2 regions of the Pseudomonas sp. GL_135 genome follow, and region 1 is predicted to be linked to the other one. Evidence: riboswitches for the same ligand, from Rfam matches in the RefSeq annotation. Region 1 holds a riboswitch; the other holds the start of a gene.
What was found. A riboswitch is a leader RNA that binds a small molecule or an ion and turns the genes downstream of it on or off. The one in region 1 is predicted to bind manganese.
Positions count from the first base shown of each region.

Region 1 (5,968 bases):
AGGGCGCCGTATCGCTGCAAGGCGCGGGTGACCACGTCGGGACCAACCCGATGCTGAACGCCATCGACGGCGGGAATGGCAGCGATGTCCTCGTCGGAACGGCCAAGGCCGACTCGCTCAACGGCAAGGACGGAGCAGACACATTGAACGGTGGGTCGGGGGCGGATCTGCTCTGGGGCGCCGCCGGCCATGACCGCTTGCTCGGCGGCAGCGGCAACGACACCCTGATCGGCGGCGCCGATGCCGACGTGCTGTTCGGCGGCGCAGGTTCTGATCTGTTTCTGCTTACCTCGGTGTCCGACAGCTACCGGACGGCGACTGCCAGCCATGCAGACCGCATCGGCGACTTCGATGCCGCCCACGACACAATCGACGTCTCGGGCCTCGGCTTCACCGGATTCGGCGACGGCCATGACGGCACCCTGAAGTTCACCGCCAACGCCGAGCACACCCGGGTCTACCTGAAAGACCTTGATCCTGATGTGCAAGGGCATCGCTTCGAACTGGTGCTGGACGGTGATTTCAACGGCGGTCTGCCTTCAAAAGCCATGGTATTTGCCGACGCCCCAGCGTTGCTGGCCAACACATCAACGGCAGCGGATGCCGTGTCAGTGGAGCTGGTAGGCGTGGCTCAGGATCATCCGGAGATGGGGCTGGTTTGACGTAACGTCAGGACCGTCCTTGCCCCTGCGCGAGCACGGGCGGTGAACCGAGGGTTGCACGCGCCGTGGGGCAATACTCACGGCGCGATGCCGTTCAATTCTGGGACCCAATTCCCGCGCCAACCTTTGCATCCTCAAGACCTTCCCGCTAAAGTCGGCCTCCGGGCGTCTGCTGCGCCTGCGGTCCGCGCGAAGGGGTTCCCCAAGGCAAGCGTTTCCCCAATCATTCATTCCAGCTCCCGGCTTGTCGGCGGACCGAGCCCTGTAAGGAGTTGGCATGCCTGCCATTAATGCGTCCCGTCAACACGGTCTGCTCGATCTGCCTGCGCTGCGTAAGCACGCAAAACGTCTGCTTAAATCACTTAAAACCGGCGAAGCCGATGACGCCCGGGCGCAACTGCGCGCAATGGGCCTGCCCGGGCCCGACTACCGGCTCGCCGACGCCCAGTGGCTGGTGGCCCGCGAGGCAGGTTTCGCCAGTTGGCCCAAATTGATCGCCCATGCCGACGCCGTCGCGTTTGCCGCCCGCCATCCGGATTTTGCGGCGACGGGGGAAGCACAGGTTCAGCACTGGCGCTGCGGCAACGACATCGAGCGCAGCCTGCGCGTTGTCGGCTTCGCAGGCTCGTTCCAGATGTTCGACGACCCGATGGTCATGGGACCGGTGCCTGCGCTGCCCGACGATGAGTACTGGGCGGTACGTGCCGCGTTTGCCGAGCAGGCGTTTGGACTGTCACCCCGTGACGTTCAGCAACGCCAGGCGATTCAGCGTGAGGCATTGGCACGCCTGAATGCCGACAGTGAACTGGTCCTGTGGTGCGAGGCCGATGCGTACGATCAGCTGTTTCTGGTGCGTTTGCTGGCGAGTCTGCCTACCGTGCCGCGCAGGCTGGAGCTGATCGAGATCAATCGCGTGCCCGGCGTCGAGCGATTCATCGGCATCGGGCAACTGAACCCGGACGTGCTCGCCTGGCTCTGGCCCCAGCGGCGCGCTATCGGTGAAGACGCTCTGGCACTGGCCCGGCAGGTATGGGCCGCCTACACCGCAGCGGACCCGACGCGCTGGGCCGAGCTCGCGGCACAGCACCATTGCGCGCTGCCGCTGCTCGGTCCCGCGTTGGCGAGACAACTGCAAGAACTGCCCGGCGCAGAGGATGGCCTGGGCCTGACTCAGCGACTGACCCTGCGCATCCTTGCGGAGAAAGGCGAGATGGCGGCCGGCAAGGTCTTCGGCCATCTCATGCACACCTATGAGCCACTGCCGTATCTGGGCGACATGATGTTCAACGCGCTGCTCAGGCCGCTCATCGAGGCGCCCCGGCCGCTGGTTCACGAACAGCCGGGCAGTGAATGGCCCAGGCGCCTTGTCCGGTTGACCGCGCTGGGTGAGCGCGTGGTGCGTGGCGAGTTGAACTGGCTTGAGCTCGGGCCGGCAGAGCGCTGGGTCGGTGGGGTGCAGATTGTTGCCGATCGCTCGCCCTGGGTGGTCAGTGCAGAAGGCCGGGTGTGGCGTCGCTGACTAAGCCGGAGATATCAGCGACTTCTCCATGATGATCGTCCGCTCCTCGCCGTGGTATTCATCCCGAACGGTCGAGTAGCCCAGTGATCGGTAGAAGCCCTCTGCCGTGATGGAAGAGGGCACGCGCAACTGAAGGACGCCGTGGGTGGCGGCGGCTGACTCAACCGCCGCTATCAACGCGCGCCCGGCGCCCTGGCCCTGGTGTGTCGGCGCGACGAATACGCTTCGGACCGTGGCCTGATCGAGGCTCGCCGTTGCAATGATCTCTTCGCCGAGAGTCGCCACGTACACCTGCCGCTGCGCCAGCAAGCGCAGGATCGCCGGCGGGGAAAAACTCAGCTCAACCTGCGCGATGACGGCTGCTGAATAGTCCTGGCTGTTGGACTCGCGCAGCGCCGCCACGATGACCTCGCTGATTACGGTGGCGTCCTTGTCCGTTGCCTGGCGGATCAGGTAGTTCATGGGGCTGTGCTCCTGCATAAAACTGATAGTCGCGACGAGTCCTGCCGCCTGAAGTGTGCACTGGACGTCATCGCGAAAATTCCTTGATTGCTCCCATGGCCGGGCAATTTTCTTTAAGTCCACCCAAAAAATATTGGGTTTGGGCAGTTTTGCCGAATTTCTTTTAATTGGGAGCACACCTTTGCGCGGCCTTCAGTGACAGGAGGGCGCGCCTGGCCCCTGCGGTTACGCCGCGGACAAGTGCTCGTACAGGATCGTCGCGCCAACCAGCATCAGCACGATGCCTCCAATGATTTCCGCGCGTTTGCCCACCACGGTCCCCAGCACGCGGCCCAGCATCACGCCAATCGTGACCATCACCGTTGTCGCGACGCCGATGGCCGCGGCAGCCACAAGGATATTTACATTGACGAAGGCCAGGCCAACGCCCACGGCCAGCGCATCAATGCTGGTGGCGAAGGCCGTCACGGCCAGTATCAGGAACGAGTGCTGGTTGGGTTTTTCATCTTCGGCGTCCTCATGCTTGAGGCCGTTGTAGATCATGTGCACGCCAAGCACCACCAGCAGGGTGAAGGCGATCCAGTGGTCCCAGTTCTTGACGTAGGACGTGGCGGCCTGGCCGATGCCCCAACCGATCAGCGGCGTGATGCCTTCGATCACGCCAAAGATAACGCCGGTGCGCAGCGCTTCGATAAAACGAGGCTTATGCAGGCTTGCGCCTTTTCCGATGGCCGCTGCGAAAGCGTCTGTGGACATGGCCAGAGCAAGAAGGATGAGGGAAATCGGGTTCACGGTTATGTTCCAGTCGGGCTGTGAGTCAACGACGCAACCACACGCCCGACTTTAGGCATGGATGCATCGTTGGTCTCGCCAACCCGAAGGTGTTCGTGCCACGGCAGGCCGCCGAGAATGTTGACACGAACGCTCTGGGACAATGAGTCCAGAGCAGGCTACTCCCCAACAAGGGCCGCCACTATAGCGCTTGAATGTAAAAGAAATGTCGTCGCGTATGATTTTGCTTCGGCCGGGCAGGGGGCGGACCTGTGTACCGCCACGTACAGGACAAATCGTTACGGGCCGAAGCGGCACGCTTGCGCATGCGATGTGATGGCGGCTATACCGCTTCCGATGTCGCGATACAGCCCAGGATTCTCAGGTACAGGCTCACGGTCGTACCGGCGCCGGGCGCTGTGTCGATGCGCGCATCGCCGCCAGATTTGATCGCAAAATCCCTGACTTGGGCCAACCCCAGCCCCGTACCTTCGCCAACCGCTTTGGTCGTAAAGAAGGGCTCGAACACCTGGTGGGCGACTTCGGCAGTCATGCCGGGGCCGTTGTCCCGAACACTGACGACCAGGTAGTCGCCCTGCTGGAGCGACAGATCATCTTCCACGTGCACCCATCGGGTAGACACATGAACCTGACCGGAACCCTTGAGCGCATCGCGCGCATTGGTGAGCAGGTTCATGACCACGGCGTGGAGTTGGGCCTCCATGCACAGCACACCCCAACCCCACTCAGCGAAATCGAAGCTCAGATCGATGCGTTCGCTCATCGAGTGGCGCATCAGCGACTGCGCCGCGTGAAGGCGTGCGGTCACGTCGATACAGATGAGCTCAGGCCCGTCACCGCGTACGCTGGACATCAAATAACTGATGAGCTGCCGACCTTGCTCTACGGCTTGCAGACCGGTCTCGGCGAAGCGCTCGACGTCGGTAGGCCGGCGGGAACGCAGGCGGGTCATTTGAAACGCAGCGCTGACGCTCTGCAGCAAGTTGTTGAAGTCATGGGCAATGCTTGCGGTGAGCATGCCCAGCGATGAAATGCAGCGCGAGTTCTGCAGCAGCGGGGTCACTTCGCTGGGGTTCTGCTCGGCTTGCTTGAACTGTTCCTCAAACTGCGCGAGCTGCCGTGCGCGCTGCTTGCCCAGCAACCGGGCTTCCAGCAAGGCAGCGGCTTGCCGGGCCAAGGCCTGCAACGCAAGGGATTGACGTTCGCTCAGCTGCCGGGTCTGGGTATCGATCACGCAGACAGTGCCGAGGGCGACACCGCTTTCCGTAACGATAGGGGCGCCTGCATAGAAACGAATGTAGGGCGGGCCGAGCACCAGCGCGCTGGAAGCGAAGCGAGGGTCCAGGGCGGCGTCTTCAACCACCAGCACCTGCGCGGGGTCGAGAATCGCATGGCCGCAGAAGGCCAGATCCCGATGGGTCTCCTGCACGCCGAGGCCGATGCAGGCCTTGAACCACTGGCGATCTCGATCCACCAGGGACACCAGCGCAATGGGCGCGTCGCACAGGGTGGTGGCCAGTAGAACGATGTCGTCGAATGCCTTCTCGCTGCCGGAGTCCAGCACATCCAGGTGCTCGAGGGACAGGGCGCGCTCTTCCTCGTTGAAAGGAAAGGGGGCGGGATGATGGGACATTGATAATCTGCGTGGAGAAAAAAGGGATCGTGCATCATGCGCTGTGCCTCTTCGCCCCGCAAGGGGACCGCTCTGTCGCTGGTCGGCGCGGTCCAGAGGCTTTGTGCTCAACCACGCTCGCAATCGCCCGCCGTTTCAATGTCGGGCGGCGTGCGTGGTGTGTACATGACAGGCGACACCGGGCGCCCGAGGGACGTCATCACTACGCAAGCTGTCCTTCAAAGCCCCGCTGCCACCGATTCGATCATGCCGCGCAACCATTCCTGAGCCGGGTTCCCATTGCCACGACGATGCCAGATGAGATGAAAGGTGATCTCCGGCAGGGCTACCGGCGGCGGGAACAGGATCAGTTTTCCTCCCGTTGGCGAGCTGAGGGCAATGCGTTTCAGGACGGTGGCGGTCATGCGGGAGGACGCGACGATCGCCGGCACTGCAAACATCTGTGGCAGCGTCAGTGCCAGGGTGCGCTGTTTGCCCAACTGAGCCAGCGCCTGATCCACCAAGCCGTGTCGTTCACCCTCGGGCGAAACCAGTACATGGGGCAGCGAGAGGTAAGTGTCCATGTCCATGCCGCTCCGGGCTGCCGGATGGCCATGGGCGATGAGGGTGACGAACACGTCACGCAGAATGGGTCGCGTGAAAATGCGACCGTCTTGATGGCTCGGCAATACACCAATTGCCGCATCAATCACTCCCGCATCCAACATGTCCACGGCATGGTCGCGGTCATTCACTGCGTGAACGTTGATCGACAGGTGTGGCGCGTGTTCGCTCAAGGTCTGCAGCAGCGTGGGAAGCAGCACGAAGGCGGGATAGTCCGACAAGCCGAGATTCATTGTGAGCACGGCGTCGGCCGGAACAAAACCAGGCATCGTCAACAGCGCAGCTTTGATCTGGCTC
Region 1 covers NZ_CM174408.1:3,226,703-3,232,670, reverse strand. Annotated here, with positions in the region: gene AC3ISG_RS14285 (right-handed parallel beta-helix repeat-containing protein) at 1-662, shown strand, start outside; gene AC3ISG_RS14280 (DUF1835 domain-containing protein) at 940-2,181, shown strand; gene AC3ISG_RS14275 (GNAT family N-acetyltransferase) at 2,182-2,643, opposite strand; gene mntP (manganese efflux pump MntP) at 2,869-3,435, opposite strand; yybP-ykoY riboswitch at 3,448-3,609, opposite strand; gene AC3ISG_RS14265 (ATP-binding protein) at 3,758-5,068, opposite strand; gene AC3ISG_RS14260 (LysR family transcriptional regulator) at 5,287-5,968, opposite strand, start outside.

Region 2 (5,968 bases), 2.4 Mb from region 1:
TGTCAGGGCTACGGCACGCCTTCCGTGGCCCAGCACACGCTGATGTTGCTGCTGGCAATGGCCACCCGCTTGCCGGATTATCAACAGGCCATTCATCTGGGCCAGTGGCAAAAATCGAAGCAGTTCTGCTTGCTGGACTTCCCCATCGTCGAGCTGGAAGGCAAGACACTGGGGCTACTGGGCCATGGCGAACTGGGGGGCGCCGTCGCGAAGCTGGCTGAAGCCTTCGGTATGCGCGTGCTGTCGGGTCAGATTCCCGGTCGTCCTGCCCGCCCTGATCGCGTGCCACTGAATGAGCTGCTGCCCCAGGTCGACGCCCTCACCCTTCATTGCCCGCTCAACGAGCATACGCGGGACATGATTGGCGCCCACGAGTTGAGCCTGCTCAAGCCCAAAGCCTTCATCGTGAACACCGCGCGCGGTGGCTTGATCAATGAGCAGGCATTGGCCGATGCCCTGCGCAACGGCCATCTCGGCGGCGCTGCCACTGACGTGTTGACGGTCGAGCCACCGGTCAACGGTAATCCGCTGCTGTCGGGCGATATTCCGCGATTGATCGTCACGCCCCACAGCGCATGGGGCAGCCAGGAGGCGCGGCAGCGCATCGTCGGCCAGATCAACGAAAACGCTTTGGCGTTTTATGAAGGCAAGCCGGTCCGGGTCGTGAGCTGACACGCAGCGCTTCGCAGCGCCCGCCGATCCGCCGCACAGGGCACGTGCGCGGCGTGGCAGGCCTGTTAAACTTCGCCCTTTTTTTCGAGGAGCCGATGATGGACCCGCGCAGTGAAGTGTTACTCCGGCAGGCCGATTTGTTTCAGGGCTCCTTGTTGCTGACCGGCCTCCCCGCCGACGACCTGCTAAGCACGCTGCCCAATGCACGTGGCTGGAGCTGGCACGCTGGCGACTTCGATACCCTTGGAGCGCGTTTTCCCGAGCGCGTGCACTTCGGCACCGAAGCACCGGCGGAACCCTTTGACGCTGCGGTCCTGTTTTTGCCCAAGGCCCGCGACCTCGCTGATTACCTCATTAACGCGCTCGCTTCCCGCCTGGCCGGACGTGAGCTGTTTCTGGTGGGCGAAAAACGCGGTGGCATTGAAGCCGCGGCCCGCCAGCTGAGCCCGTTCGGGCGTACGCGCAAACTGGACAGCGCCCGCCATTGCCAGCTCTGGCAAGTCACCGTCGAAACGCCTCCGCAAGCCGTTGAACTCGACAGCCTGGCCAAACGTTTCGACATCGAAGTCGAAGGCGGCACGTTGAAGGTGGTGAGTCTGCCAGGCGTGTTCAGCCACGGCCGTCTCGACCGAGGTTCGGCTCTGTTGCTGGAAAACATTGACCGGCTTCCCGCCGGGCATTTGCTGGATTTTGGCTGCGGCGCGGGGGTTCTCGGTGCAGCGGTGAAACGTCGTTATCCCGAAACACATGTGACGATGCTGGATGTCGATGCGTTTGCCACCGCGAGCAGCCGGCTGACCCTGGCGGCCAATGGCCTTGAAGCCGACGTCATGACCGGCAATGGAATTGACGCCGCGCCGAACGACCTGGACGTGATTCTGACCAATCCCCCATTCCATACCGGCGTTCATACCGATTACGCCGCGACCGAAAACCTGCTGAAAAAAGCACGAGAACATCTGAGAAAAGGCGGCGAACTACGGCTGGTAGCCAACAGCTTTCTGCGCTATCAGCCGATCATCGAGTCGCATCTCGGACCGTGCGCAATCATGGCCGAGGGCCAGGGTTTCCGGATTTACCGCGCGAAACGTGCGTGATAATTAGCGCTTGCCGAACGGCAAACGGCTAGGCAGAATCCGCTCCGTCCTAGGGGAGTAGTCTCCCACGAGCGCCATGCTCGTCCGGCACGCATCAACATACTTGGTCCTCAGACCATGGTGCGTGCGACCCCAGATCCGCTCAGACGGATCGGTGGTTTGACAAGACCTATGACACGAACATCCTGACCCGGGGCGGGGAGGTTGTACGTGTCATAGCCGTGTTGACCCGCCCCTTAGGAAAACCCTGATGCTGGAATCCCTGTTGGTCCCCACCGCTGTCGTCGCACTGGCTGAAATCGGTGACAAGACCCAACTCCTCGCACTCGTTCTCGCCGCTCGCTTCCGCAAGCCATGGCCCATCATTGCCGGGATTGTCGCAGCCACGCTGGCCAACCATGCCGCGGCCGGGGCCGTCGGCGCATGGTTCAGCAGCTACCTCTCGGATTCCGTCCTGCACTGGATTCTTGCAGCGAGCTTTACCGCCACCGCGCTGTGGACGCTGGTTCCGGACAAGCTGGACGACGACGAAGCCAATACCGGGCGCAAGTTCGGCCCCTTCCTGACCACGCTGATCGCATTTTTCATCGCGGAAATCGGCGACAAGACGCAGATCGCCACGGTCATGCTGGCGGCGCAGTATTCCAACTTGTGGCTGGTGATTATCGGCACAACGCTGGGTATGTTGCTGGCCAATGTGCCGGTGGTGCTGGCGGGGAATTTCGCTGCGGAAAAACTGCCACTGACGCTGATCCGTCGTCTGGCAGCGGGGGCGTTTTTCGTTCTGGCGATCGTTGCGGTGTACAAGGCGATGCAGATCAGCGGCTGGGTGTAGGCGCTAACGATAACCCCTGTAGGAGTGAGCTTGCTCACGAAGACGGCATTCCAGTCGCTGAAGATGCAGCGGATGTCCCGACCTCTTCGCGAGCAAGCTCGCTCCCACATGACCGTGTCTGCTACCGGGATCAGGCGCTGATCAGCCCTTCGGTGCCTGCTGATACAACGGCATCACTTTCGGGATCGCTGCCTGCAATGAGGCGATCCGGTTGGACGAGGCCGGGTGGGTGCTCATGAATTCTGGCTGCGACCCGCCGCCTTGGGCTTCCATCTTCTGCCACAGCGTGATCGCGGCATTCGGGTTGTAACCCGCGCGAGCCGCCAGTTCGAGGCCCAGCAAATCCGCCTCGTTTTCATTGGCGCGGCTATTCGGCAGCGTCAGGCTGTAATCGACCACGGTGTCGGCCAACGCCAGACTGTCCTGCCCCAATCCCAACAAGGCACCGGCACCCTGCTTGGCCATCTGCACACCGTAGGCCTTGGACATCGCTTCACGACCGTGTTCGCGCAGCGCGTGAGCGATTTCGTGCCCCATGACCGCTGCCAGTTCGTCATCGCTGAGTTTCAGCGTATCGATCAGGCCGCTGTACACGATGATCTTGCCGCCAGGACCGCAGTTGGCGTTCAGCTCGTCGCTCTTGATTAGGTTGACGTCCCACTGCCACTGCGCCGCGTCGGGCCGCAATTTCGGCGCCTGGGCGATCAGTCGCTTGGCGATGGCCTGAACGCGCTTGCCCTCGGCGCTGCTATTGTCGAGCACGCCTTTGGATGACGCTTCACTGACCGTCTGTTGATAAGACTGGGCGTACATCTGGTTGACTTCATCAGTCGACAGCATGCTGAACATGTATTGCTTGCGCTCGACACCCACCGAATCGCCGGTGGTGGTATTGACCGCCTGACACCCGGCAACCAGCAACGCTGCCGTCACGCCACAAAGAGCAAAAATCCTGCGCATCTCGTATCTCCATTGAAACAATCGCGCCATCCTAGGCAATACGCAGGCTGAGCACCAGATGCCAGCCGTCTGCCATGTAAAAAGCCGCAAGCAAATCGCGCCTGTGTAACAGCAGCGAAATAACGGAATGACGATTTAAACGGGCCAGAGCGGATTACAACGGGGTCAGGCATTCCGGTGCGTTGAGCTTCGGATCATTCACCAGATTGGCCAGAGGCCTTTCGCGCAGTTGCGTCTGCGGGGCGGCGAGCAAGGCCTGCAAGGTGATCAGCGGGCAGTCCGGATCAAGCCAGGCGCGCTGCCCTTCTTCGTCGAGGATCAACGGTCGACGCTGGTTCATTGCCGACTGCGTGACCACGGCAACGCTCAGGTAGGTGTGGCCTTCGACGGGATAGGCCTCCCAGATCGCCGCGAAATACAGCGTCGATCCTTCCGCCGGCGTCAGCCAGAACGGCCGCTTGCGGACGCTGCCACGCCATTCATAAAAACCGTTGGCGGGCAGCAGGCAGCGTCGTTCGCGAAAGGCCTGCTTGAACATCGGCTGCTCGGCCACGGTTTCAGCGCGGGCATGGGCCGGCGTGCGCGACATGTCGGTCAGCCAGGGCGGCGTCAGCCCCCAACGCGCCCGCGCCACTTCGCGTCCGCGCTCACCACCCTGCTCGACCTCGCCCGGTGCAGCCCGAACCATCAACACAGAAGCGGCAGGAGAAATATTCCACTGCGCTTGCTGGTCGCTCGGGAATCCGGGCAGGGCCGCAAAGGCAGGCGACCAACGAAACAGGGCATAGCGTCCACACATGGGTTCAGCACAACTCTTTTTGAAAGCGAATGAGGCGCGCGCGAACCGGATTCAGCACAGCAACACATCGGGGTAGCTGTCTGGCTCGTCACCGGGCAGCGGAAAGGCGGCATTGTACTCGGTGATCAACAGACGCGCCCGCTCGGCCTGGTCATCCTCGACCGTCAGGCCCAGCAACCCGAACGCCGGCAAATCCCCAACAGCGCCCAACAGATGACGCCCGGTGATGTGGGACTCGATGCCTTCGCTGGCCAGCATGGACTGCAGCAGTTCGCCTTCCATCAGGTGTTCGGGCTCGTAAATTTTGCGCATCACTCGTTCTCGCTGCGGACGTCCAGCGTCCACTCTTCCCCATCGGTCTGCAGACTGAAGATGATCGGCCGGCAGCAGACGGGGCAGTCCTCAATGTAGGTCTGATCGCCGCCGGAAATATCCAGCACCGCCTCCACCGGTTCGCCGCAATAAGGGCAGTCGTAATCCTGTATTTCCTGCATCGCAGTCTCCGGGCCCAGTTTTGCGTATAATCGCCGACTTGTTTGCCGGTCGAGCTTTATTCCTCAGCATCCGGGCATCAGCCTGAGTCGACATCTTCAGCGAAGCCGCTTTATCGAGCGGCCGCCGCCCAGGCACCACGCCTGCGGTGTCGTGACTCGCTGCTGCACCGGACTCGACCTCCTTTACCTTAGCCGTTTCCGACAAGAGAGCATGATGGGCGAATTCGATGCCATCCGACCATACGACGACACCGAAGTAAAAGCCGTGCTTGATCGGCTGCTGGGTGACAAGGCGTTCCTCGCGATCCTCACGCATTTCCGATTTCCGCGTCTGGCCGGCTCCCTCGGCTGGATTCTGCAGCCGGCCATCGCGCGCAAGCTGCGTCGCCAGTTCGCCGGTATCGACACTGTCGCGGCCCTGCAGGACAAGGTCGAACATTACGTCGATCACACCATCGAACGCGCCACTGACGGTGTGACCTACACCGGCGTCGAGCAGTTCAAGTCCGGGGTGGCGTACCTGTTTCTGGCCAATCACCGCGACATCGTGATGGACCCGGCCTTCGTCAATTACGCGGTCTATCACGCGGGTCTGCCGACGCCACGCATTGCCATTGGCGATAACCTGCTGCAGAAGCCTTTTGTCAGCGACCTGATGCGCCTGAACAAAAGCTTCATCGTGCACCGCTCGATCATCGGGCGACGGGAGAAGATGGCGGCCTACCAGTTGCTGTCGGCGTACATCAACCACTCCATCCGCAATGACTGCCAGTCGATCTGGATCGCCCAGGCCGAAGGCCGCGCCAAAGACGGCGACGACCGCACTGAATCGGCCATCCTCAAGATGTTCCACATGAGCCGCAAGGACGAGCCGTTTGGCGAAGTCATCCAATCGTTGAACCTGACGCCAGTCTCGATCAGCTATGAATACGACCCGTGCGATCACGCCAAGGCGCGGGAGCTGTACATCCGCGCCACCACCGGCAGTTACACCAAAGTGCCGGGCGAGGACGATGTCAGCATCGCGTTGGGGATCACCGGCTACAAAGGCCGCGTGCACGTGAACTTTGCCCCGCCGATCACCGAGCTGTTCGAGGACACCAAATTACTG
Region 2 covers NZ_CM174408.1:813,379-819,346, reverse strand. Annotated here, with positions in the region: gene AC3ISG_RS03725 (2-hydroxyacid dehydrogenase) at 1-672, shown strand, start outside; gene AC3ISG_RS03720 (methyltransferase) at 771-1,769, shown strand; yybP-ykoY riboswitch at 1,809-1,930, shown strand; gene AC3ISG_RS03715 (TMEM165/GDT1 family protein) at 2,020-2,604, shown strand; gene AC3ISG_RS03710 (M48 family metallopeptidase) at 2,746-3,564, opposite strand; gene AC3ISG_RS03705 (SOS response-associated peptidase) at 3,719-4,363, opposite strand; gene AC3ISG_RS03700 (putative signal transducing protein) at 4,415-4,675, opposite strand; gene AC3ISG_RS03695 (CPXCG motif-containing cysteine-rich protein) at 4,675-4,857, opposite strand; gene AC3ISG_RS03690 (1-acyl-sn-glycerol-3-phosphate acyltransferase) at 5,072-5,968, shown strand, end outside.
Region 2: it holds a riboswitch for manganese, as region 1 does, so the genes downstream of both, AC3ISG_RS03715 (TMEM165/GDT1 family protein) here and mntP (manganese efflux pump MntP) in region 1, are expected to answer to the same signal.